Regions from separate parts of the Streptomyces sp. NPDC049879 genome, predicted to be linked through region 2. Evidence: riboswitches for the same ligand, from Rfam matches in the RefSeq annotation. Region 2 holds a riboswitch; the other holds the start of a gene.
What was found. A riboswitch is a leader RNA that binds a small molecule or an ion and turns the genes downstream of it on or off. The one in region 2 is predicted to bind ZMP and ZTP.

Region 1: it holds a riboswitch for ZMP and ZTP, as region 2 does, so the genes downstream of both, ACIBPC_RS12505 (bifunctional 5,10-methylenetetrahydrofolate dehydrogenase/5,10-methenyltetrahydrofolate cyclohydrolase) here and ACIBPC_RS24750 (glycine hydroxymethyltransferase) in region 2, are expected to answer to the same signal.

What each region holds. Positions count from the first base shown of each region.
Region 1 covers NZ_JBITKT010000003.1:345,373-349,747, reverse strand. The annotation lists gene ACIBPC_RS12510 (ROK family transcriptional regulator) at 1-786, shown strand, start outside; gene ACIBPC_RS12505 (bifunctional 5,10-methylenetetrahydrofolate dehydrogenase/5,10-methenyltetrahydrofolate cyclohydrolase) at 776-1,660, opposite strand; ZMP/ZTP riboswitch at 1,682-1,771, opposite strand; FMN riboswitch at 1,879-2,009, shown strand; gene ribD (bifunctional diaminohydroxyphosphoribosylaminopyrimidine deaminase/5-amino-6-(5-phosphoribosylamino)uracil reductase RibD) at 2,179-3,288, shown strand; gene ACIBPC_RS12495 (riboflavin synthase) at 3,290-3,934, shown strand; gene ACIBPC_RS12490 (nicotinamide mononucleotide transporter family protein) at 3,931-4,375, shown strand, end outside.
Region 2 covers NZ_JBITKT010000007.1:372,254-376,628, forward strand. The annotation lists gene ACIBPC_RS24740 (hypothetical protein) at 1-77, opposite strand, end outside; gene ACIBPC_RS24745 (endonuclease V) at 184-867, opposite strand; gene ACIBPC_RS24750 (glycine hydroxymethyltransferase) at 871-2,325, opposite strand; ZMP/ZTP riboswitch at 2,355-2,446, opposite strand; gene ACIBPC_RS24755 (dodecin) at 2,558-2,779, shown strand; gene ACIBPC_RS24760 (carbohydrate kinase) at 2,803-3,708, opposite strand; gene ACIBPC_RS24765 (class I SAM-dependent methyltransferase) at 3,825-4,375, opposite strand, start outside.

The DNA.
Region 1 (4,375 bases), on a different contig from region 2:
CACGGCATCCCCACCGTCCACACCGCCGTCCTCGGCGCCCCGGGGCTCGCCGACCCGGCCACGGGCGCCCTGCGGCAGTGCACCTCGCTCGCCGGCTGGCACTCCGCGCTGCTGGCCGAACTCCGCGCCCGCCTCGACGGCCCCGTCCACCTGGAGAACGAGGTCAACCTCGCGGGGATCGCCGAACACCGCGTCGGCGCCGCGCGCGACCGCGAGACCTTCGCCCTCCTGTGGCTCGGGCACGGCCTCGGCGCCGCTCTCGTCCTGCGCGGCACGCTGTGGCGCGGCGTCACGGGCGGCGCGGGCGAGGTCGCCTTCCTTCCCGTCCCCGGCACCGGCGGGATGCCGTCGGCCGTCGACTGCGACGCGGGCTTCCACGCGCTCGCCGCCGCCCCCGTCGTCAGGCGGCTCGCCCGCGGGCACGGCCTCGACGCGCCGGGCGACCACGTGACGGCCGCCGAGGCCCTGGTCCGCGAGGCCGCCGCCGCGCCGGGCGGAGGACCGGCCGGGGCGTTCCTCGGCGAGCTGGCCGAACGGGTCGCCATGGGCATCGCGGGCCTCGTCGCCGTCGTCGACCCGGGGTGCGTCGTGCTCGGCGGGGAGATCGGCCGTGCGGGAGGGCGGACGCTCGCGGACCTCGTGGCCCGGCGGCTGTGCGCGTTCTCCCCGCTGGAGACGGAGATCCGACCCGCGACCGTCAGCGGCAGCGCGGTGCTCGGCGGCGGCCTCGTGACGGCGCTCGACGCGGCGCGCGACGACCTGTTCGGCCCGGCCGTCACCCGCTGACGGCCTCCGGCACGCCCAGCTGCCGCGCCGCCGCCCGTACGGTCTGCTCCAGCAGCACGGCGATCGTCATCGGTCCGACACCGCCGGGCACCGGCGTGATCAGCGACGCCCGGCGGGCCGCCGACTCGAAGTCGACGTCCCCGACGTTCCCCGGGTTGTAGCCCGCGTCGATCACGACGGCCCCCGGCTTGACGTCCTCCCCGCGCAGGAACCGCGGCTTCCCGACCGCCGCGACGAGCACGTCCGCCTCCCGCACGCGCGAGGCGAGGTCCACCGTCCGCGAGTGGCAGTACGTCACCGTCGCGTCCCTGCCGAGCAGCAGCATCCCGACCGGCCTGCCCAGGATCGGGCTGCGCCCGACCACCACCGCGTGCTTCCCGGCCGGTTCCACGCCGTACTCGTCCAGCAGCCGCATGATCCCGCCGGGCGTGCACGAGGCGAAGCCGGGCAGGCCGAGGCCCGCGGCGGCGAACGAACGGGCCGTCACACCGTCCACGTCCTTCTCCGGCGCGATCGCCTCGAAGGCCGCCCGCTCGTCGATCCCCGCGCCCACCGGGTGCTGGAGCAGGATGCCGTGCACCGCCGGGTCACGCGACAACTCCTCGACCGCCGCCACCAGTCGACGCGTCGTCACCGAGGCGGGCAGCGCCACGTGCACGGAGCGGATGCCGGCCTTCGCGCAGCGGGCGCGCTTCATCCGGACGTACGTCACCGACGCGGGGTCCTCGCCGACCAGCACGGTCGCCAGGCAGGGCGCGGTACCCGTCAGGCGCGTGATCCGGTCGGCCGCCGCGGCGCTCTCGGCCACGATGCGGCGGGCCGGTCCCGTGCCGTCCATCAGGCGGGCGGTGGGGGGTGCGGAATCCAGCGTCATGGCGTACTCCCGGGCCTCGTCACGAGTCGCCCAGGCGCGCGGCAGCAGGCAGTCGGGTGCCGGGCCGCTCCCCGGTGGTGCTCCACCTCAGCGCCAGTCGCGGCCCGCCGCACAGCCTATCCCCGCACGCGCGACCTCACGAGGTCGTCTGTGACGCGGACCACACGCCCGCATGGCCGCGTGACGCGCGTGGCAGACTGGAGGCGTACCAGTGACGAACGCGCACTCCGGGGTCGGTGAAAGTCCGAACCGGCGGTTACAGTCCGCGACCCGGCCGCTGCCAGCGGCCGGTTGACCAGGTGAGATTCCTGGACCGACGGTTAAAGTCCGGATGGGAGGCAGTGCGCGGCGGAACAGGTGCGGTGTCCGCCGTGACGCCCCGGGTCCGCCCGGTGGCTCCCGCGTGGCCCCGCGTCCGTTCCGTCGGTCCAGGAAGCCCCGGAGTCGTGCCCTGAGAGGCAGGAGACCCGGTGGCCGCCCCAGCAGCGCAGCCCCCCGCAGGCCCGGAGGCCGAGGCGATGCGGCGCGCCGTCACGCTCGCCGCGCGCGGCCTCGGCGCCACCAGCCCCAACCCCGTCGTCGGCTGCGTCGTGCTCGACGCGCACGGCGTCCCGGTGGGGGAGGGGTGGCACCAGCGCGCCGGCGGCCCGCACGCCGAGGTCCACGCCCTCGCGGCGGCGGGCGGCCGCGCCCGCGGCGGCACGGCCCTCGTCACCCTCGAACCCTGCGCCCACACCGGACGCACCGGCCCCTGCGCCCGCGCCCTCGCCGACGCCGGGATCGCCCGCGTCGTCTACGCCGTCGCCGACCCGAACCCGGTCGCGCGCGGCGGCGCCGCCCTCCTCGCCGAGGCCGGGATCGACGTGCGCGGCGGCCTGCTCGCCGACGAGGCGGAGGCCGTCAACGCCGCCTGGCTCACCGCCGTCCGCCTCGGCCGCCCCCACGTGCGCTGGAAGTACGCCGCCACGCTCGACGGCCGCGTCGCCGCCGCCGACGGCACCAGCCGCTGGATCACCTCCCCCGAGGCCCGCGCCGACGTGCACCGGTTGCGCGCCGAGGCCGACGCCGTCCTCGTCGGCTCGGGAACGGCCCGCGCCGACGACCCGCACCTCGCCGTCCGCGGCGTCCCCGGCGCCCGCCAGCCGCTGCGCGTCGTCACCGACACCGAGGCCCGCGCCGTCCCGCCGGGCGCCCGCGTCCTCGACGGCGCCGCCCCGACCCTGGTCGCCGTCGCCGACGACGTGCCCAGCGACCGTACGGACCACCTCGCCGCGCACGCCGAGGTCGTCCGCCTGCCGCGCGCCGCCCACGGCCCCGGCCTCGACGTCACCGCACTCCTCGCCGCGCTGCACGAGCGCGACGTCCGCGCGGTCCTGCTGGAGGGCGGCCCCACGCTCGCCGGGGCGTTCGCCGCCGCCGGGGCCGTGGACGCCGTCACCGCCTACCTCGCCCCCGCGCTGCTCGGCGCGGGGCCCACCGTCCTGAACGGCGCGGGAATCACGACGATCACCGAGGCGTTGCGCCTGCGCGTGACCGACGTCGCCCGCGTCGGCCCCGACCTGCGGGTCAGCGCCGCCCCGCTCGCCGCCGCCGCTCCCACCCGCCACGAGCCCGCCAAGGAGAACTGACTTGTTCACCGGCATCGTCGAAGAACTGGGCGAGGTCATCGCCCTCGAACACATCGGGGACTCGGCCAGGCTGCGGCTGCGCGGCAGCGTCGTCACCCAGGGCAGCGGCCACGGCGACTCCATCGCCGTCAACGGCGTCTGCCTCACCGTCGTCGAGCCAGGCGAGCACGCGTTCACGGCCGACGTGATGGCCGAGACACTCCGCCGCTCCACGCTCGGCGGCCTCGCGCCCGGCGACCCCGTCAACCTCGAACGCCCCGTCGCCCTCGGCGGCCGGCTCGGCGGCCACTTGGTGCAGGGCCACGTGGACGGCGTCGCGACCCTCCTCGACCGCACACCGGGCGACCAGTGGGACAGCGTCACCGTCTCGCTCCCCGCGCACCTCGCCCGCTACGTCGTGGACAAGGGCTCCATCACGGTGGACGGCGTCAGCCTCACCGTGGTCGAGGCGGGCGCCGACCGCTTCACCCTCGGCCTCATCCCCACCACCCTCGCGCTGACCACCCTCGGCCGCAGGCAGCCGGGCGACGCGGTGAACCTGGAGGTGGACGTCCTCGCCAAGTACGTCGAACGCCTCCTGGCCCACGGCGCGCAGGCGCCCGCCCACCCGTACGACGCGGCCGTGCCCGAGGGGAGCGCGCGGTGAGCTTCGTCGACTCCCTCAACTCCACGGCGTTCGAGGCGTTCGGCCAGCACGTCATCTGGTCCGACATGATCGGCAACCTGGCCGGGCTCGCCGCGCTCGCCCTCGGCTGGCGCCGCTCCGTCCTCACCTGGCCCGTCCAGTTCCTCTCCGGCGTCATCCTGATCGCCGCCTACACGTCGGCGAACCTCGGCGGCGGCGTCGGCAAGCAGCTCGTCGTCATCACCCTCGCCCTGTGGGGCTGGCAGCAGTGGCGCGCCGGACGCCGGGACACGGGCGACGGCGCGATCACCGTACGCTTCGCCACCTGGCGCGAGCGCGCCCTGCTCCTGGCCGGAGCCGCGGGCGGGACGGCGCTGGTCGGCGGCCTGTTCACCGCCTACCCCGACCTGTCGTGGAACCCGTGGCCCGACGCGTACATCTTCGTCGGCACGCTCGTCGCGA
Region 2 (4,375 bases):
CCGAGCGTGCTCAGCCCATGCCCTCCCAGGCCGAAGGCGGTGAGGAACAGGCAGAAACTCAGGAAGAGGGGCAGCACGCGCGCCCCCGTAAGTCGGCGCCCCGGGTGGCGGCGGTGGAATGCGGCATCTGCCGAGTACAGCAGAGGCGATCCGCCGTGACCATGGCGGGGGGAGGATCGCGGCTCAGGCGGTCGCGCGCAGTGCGGCGCGGCACGCGTGGTCGGCGGCGCGTGTCGTCTCGGGGAGGCGGAAGCCGCGTGTCGTCAGGTGCAGGGTGTGCGCGCAGGCGTCGTCGGTCGTGGTGCGGTGGCCCGGGGAGACGAAGACGGGTTTCACGCCGTCACGCGTGCGCAGTGCAGCGCCGACCACCTCGTCACCGTCGAGCAGCGGCGAGCGGTCGCCTCGGCGCGGCCCGGGCTGCGCGTACGCGAAGACGAACGGGGTCTTGGCCACGCCGATCGTCGGCAGCCCGGTGAGGACGCCGAGGTGGCTGGCGAGTCCGAAGCGGCGCGGGTGCGCGATGCCGTAGCCGTCGCAGACGACGAGGTCGGGCGCGCGGGGCAGCCTGCCGAGCGCGTCGAGGACGGCGGGCAGTTCGCGGAAGGCGAGGAGCCCCGGGAGGTACGCGAAGGGGACGCGGCCCGTGGCGGTGGCGGTCTCGGTGACGGCGAGGGTGGCCGCGTCCAGCAGGACGGCCGCGGCGGCGACCACGCCCCGGTCGTCGTCGTACGCCACGTCCACCCCGGCCACCAGGGTGCCGGGGCCGCCGGGTGGCGGCCCCGACGAGTCGAGGACGACGTGCGCGCGCAGCCGCAGCTGCGCGGCGGTCGCCTCCTCCTCGGTGGCCGGGGTGGTGTGGACGTGCACGGGTCAGCTCAGGTCGATGCCCGGGTACAGAGGGTGCTTGGCGAGGAGGTCGGCGGAGCGCTCGGCGACCTGCTTGGCGACCCCGTCCTCCAGCACGTACGTGGCCTTGGAGGCGGCGCCGCTCTTGGCCGTGCCGGGGCTGGTGCGGCGCAGGACGGTGTCGATCAGGTCGGCGACCTCGTCCATGCCGTCGGTGTCCAGGCCGCGGGTGGTGAGCGCGGGGGTGCCGATGCGGATGCCGGAGGTGTACCAGGCGCCGTTCGGGTCGCGCGGGATGGCGTTGCGGTTGGTGACGATGCCCGCGTCGAGCAGCGCCGCCTCCGCCTGGCGGCCGGTGAGCCCATAGCCGGAGACGTCGATCAGCGCGAGGTGGTTGTCGGTGCCGCCGGTGACGAGGCGGGCGCCGCGCCGCGTCAGGCCCTCGGCGAGAGCGCGCGAGTTGTCCACAACGCGCTGCGCGTAGTCGCGGAACGCTGGCTGGCGCGCCTCGGCCAGCGCGACGGCCTTGGCGGCCATCACGTGCGGCAGCGGGCCGCCGAGCACCATCGGGCAGCCGCGGTCCACCTGGTCGGCGAGCGAGTCGTCGCACAGCACCATGCCGCCGCGCGGGCCGCGCAGGGACTTGTGCGTCGTGGTGGTGACGATCTGGGCGTGCGGCACCGGGTCGAAGTCGCCGGTGAGCACCTTGCCCGCGACGAGACCGGCGAAGTGCGCCATGTCCACCATCAGCGTGGCGCCGACCTCGTCGGCGATCTCCCGCATGATGCGGAAGTTGACCAGGCGCGGGTAGGCCGAGTAGCCGGCGATCAGGATCAGCGGGCGGAACTCGCGGGCCGCCGCGCGGACCGCGTCGTAGTCCAGCAGGCCCGTCTCCGGGTCGGTGCCGTAGCTGCGCTGGTCGAACATCTTGCCGGAGATGTTCGGCCGGAAGCCGTGCGTGAGATGGCCGCCCGCGTCGAGGGACATGCCGAGCATGCGCTGGTCGCCCAGCTCGCGGCGGAGCGCGGACCAGTCGGCGTCGCTGAGGTCGTTCACCTGGCGCACGCCCGCGCGCTCCAGGGCCGGGCTCTCCACGCGGGAGGCGAGGACGGCCCAGAACGCGACGAGGTTCGCGTCGATGCCGGAGTGCGGCTGGACGTAGGCGTGCTGCGCGCCGAACAGCTCGCGGGCGTGCTCGGCGGCGATCGACTCGACGGTGTCCACGTTGCGGCAGCCGGCGTAGAAGCGGCGGCCGACCGTGCCCTCGGCGTACTTGTCGCTCATCCAGTTGCCCATGGTGAGCAGGACGGCGGGCGAGGCGTAGTTCTCGCTGGCGATCAGCTTGAGCGAGGCGCGCTGGTCGTCGATCTCGCGGCCGATCGCGTCGGCGATGCGCGGCTCGACGCCGCGGATGACGTCCAGGCTGTCGCGGAACGCCGCGGACGCCGTCTCGGCGGTGGATCGCTGCGGGGAATCCATGGTCATGACGGGGCCTCCTGAGTGTGAGTCGCGACGGCCCAGGCGCACGGCTCCTCATCGCTCCGAAGGGGCCGCTCCCCAATGGTTGTCCATCTTCGACGCGCCAGTCACGGCCCGCTGCGAGGGTAGCATCGCGTCCCCCCGGGGGCGGGTGCCGAGGTCGCGGAACGGACAGGTCCGGTGCACGGTGGAGATGCGGTGCCGACAGCCGCACCACCGACCGGAGGCCATGGTGAGCGAGCACATCTACCGGGTGACGGAGATCGTCGGTTCGTCCAGCGAGAGCGTGGACGCGGCGGTCAGGAACGCGATCGAGCGGGCGTCGCGGACGCTCCGCCTGCTGGAGTGGTTCGAGGTGACGCAGGTGCGCGGGCACATCGAGGACGGCGCGGTCGCCCACTTCCAGGTGGGCCTGAAGGTGGGCTTCCGGCTGGACAGCGAGGTGGACGGCTGACGCGTCCCGGCGGGCCGCCGTCGTCAGAGGGCGGCCAGCTCGGCGCGCGTGGGCGGATCGGCGCCCGGCCGCGTGCAGGTGACGGACGCGGCGGTCGCGCAGTGCGTCAGCACGGCGGAGAGCACCCCGGGGTCGGTGGGCGGCCCGCCCTGCCCGGCGACGGCGTCGAGCAGCGCCGCCTGGAAGGCGTCCCCGGCGCCCACCGTGTCCACGACCTCGGTCTCCGGCGCCGCGACCCGTACCTCGTGGGCGGCGGTGACGGCCAGCGCGCCCCGCGCGCCGAGGGTCACGACGACGAGCCGCGGCCCGGCGTCGAGCAGCAGCCTGGCCGCGTCGGCGGGCGGCACGCCCGGGTGCAGCCAGGCGAGGTCCTCGTCGCTGGCCTTGAGGACGTCCACGGAGCCGGCGAGGGCCAGGCAGGCGGCGCGGTAGGCGTTCCTGTCGGGCTGGACGGCGGGCCGCACGTTCAGGTCGGCCGCGACGGTGACGCCGTTCTGCCGCTGGGCGCGGCACAGGTCGCGCACCCGGGCGGCGCCCGGCTCGACGACGACGGCGAGCGAGCCCGTGTGGAGGACGGCGGTGTCGCCGGGGACGGGCAGCTCGCGCGGGTCCCAGGCGGTGAGGAAGTCGTACGTCGCGCCGCCGTCGTCGTCCAGGTAGGCGAGCGCGACCGTGGTGCGGCCGGAGCCCGCCGGGACGCGCCGCACGTCCACGCCGATGCGTCCGAGGTGCGCGGCGACGAGGGCGCCGGGCGGGTCGTCGCCCCAGGTGGTCAGCAGCGTCGCGGGCCGTTCGAGGCGGTGGAGGCCCACGGCGACGTTGGCGGGGCTGCCGCCGGGCACGGCCCGCAGTTCCGTGGCGCCGGGGCGCCACAGCAGGTCGACGAGGGCCTCGCCGACGACGGTGACCCTGGTCCTGCTCTCGCTCACGCGGCCTCGACTCTCCCTCGGCTGTGTCCGCTGCGCCCTCACCGCACGGGACGTCCGGTGCCGTGACGGCGCGATGGAGCATCGCCCGGCGCTCCCGCGTCCGTCAACACGGGCCCTCAGGCCGCGCGCGCCGTCGTCAGCAGGTGGGAGCTGGCGCCGAGCAGCGCGGGCTCGGTCTCGACGGCGCGCAGGGCGGTGAGCACGGTGGCGCGCGCCGCCGGGTCGTCCAGCCGCTCCCGCATGCCGCCGATCAGCCAGGCGGGCCCCTCCACGCCACGCGTGACGGCGCCCGGCAGGCCCGCCTCGGCGAACTCGGCGGCGAGCTGCGCCGGTTCGTGGAACCAGGCGGTCGTGAAGCCGCCGCGCCCGTCCGGGAGGTGGCCGGTGCGGACGTGCCCGAGGATCCTGGCGAGCCGCCCCGGCGCGTACGCGTGGCCCTGGAGCAGGCCGTCGGTCAGCGGCGCGAAGCGGCTGATGGCCGCGGCGGCGACGAGCCCGCCGGGGCGTACGGCGCGCCTGGCCTCGGCGAGGGCGCGGACGCGGTCGGCGCGGTCGGGCAGGTGGTAGAGCGGTCCGAGGAGCAGCACGGCGTCGAACGAGGCGTCGGGCACCGGGAGTTCCCGTGCGTCGCCGTGCCGGGCGGTGAGGCCGTGGGCGCGCGCCTGCT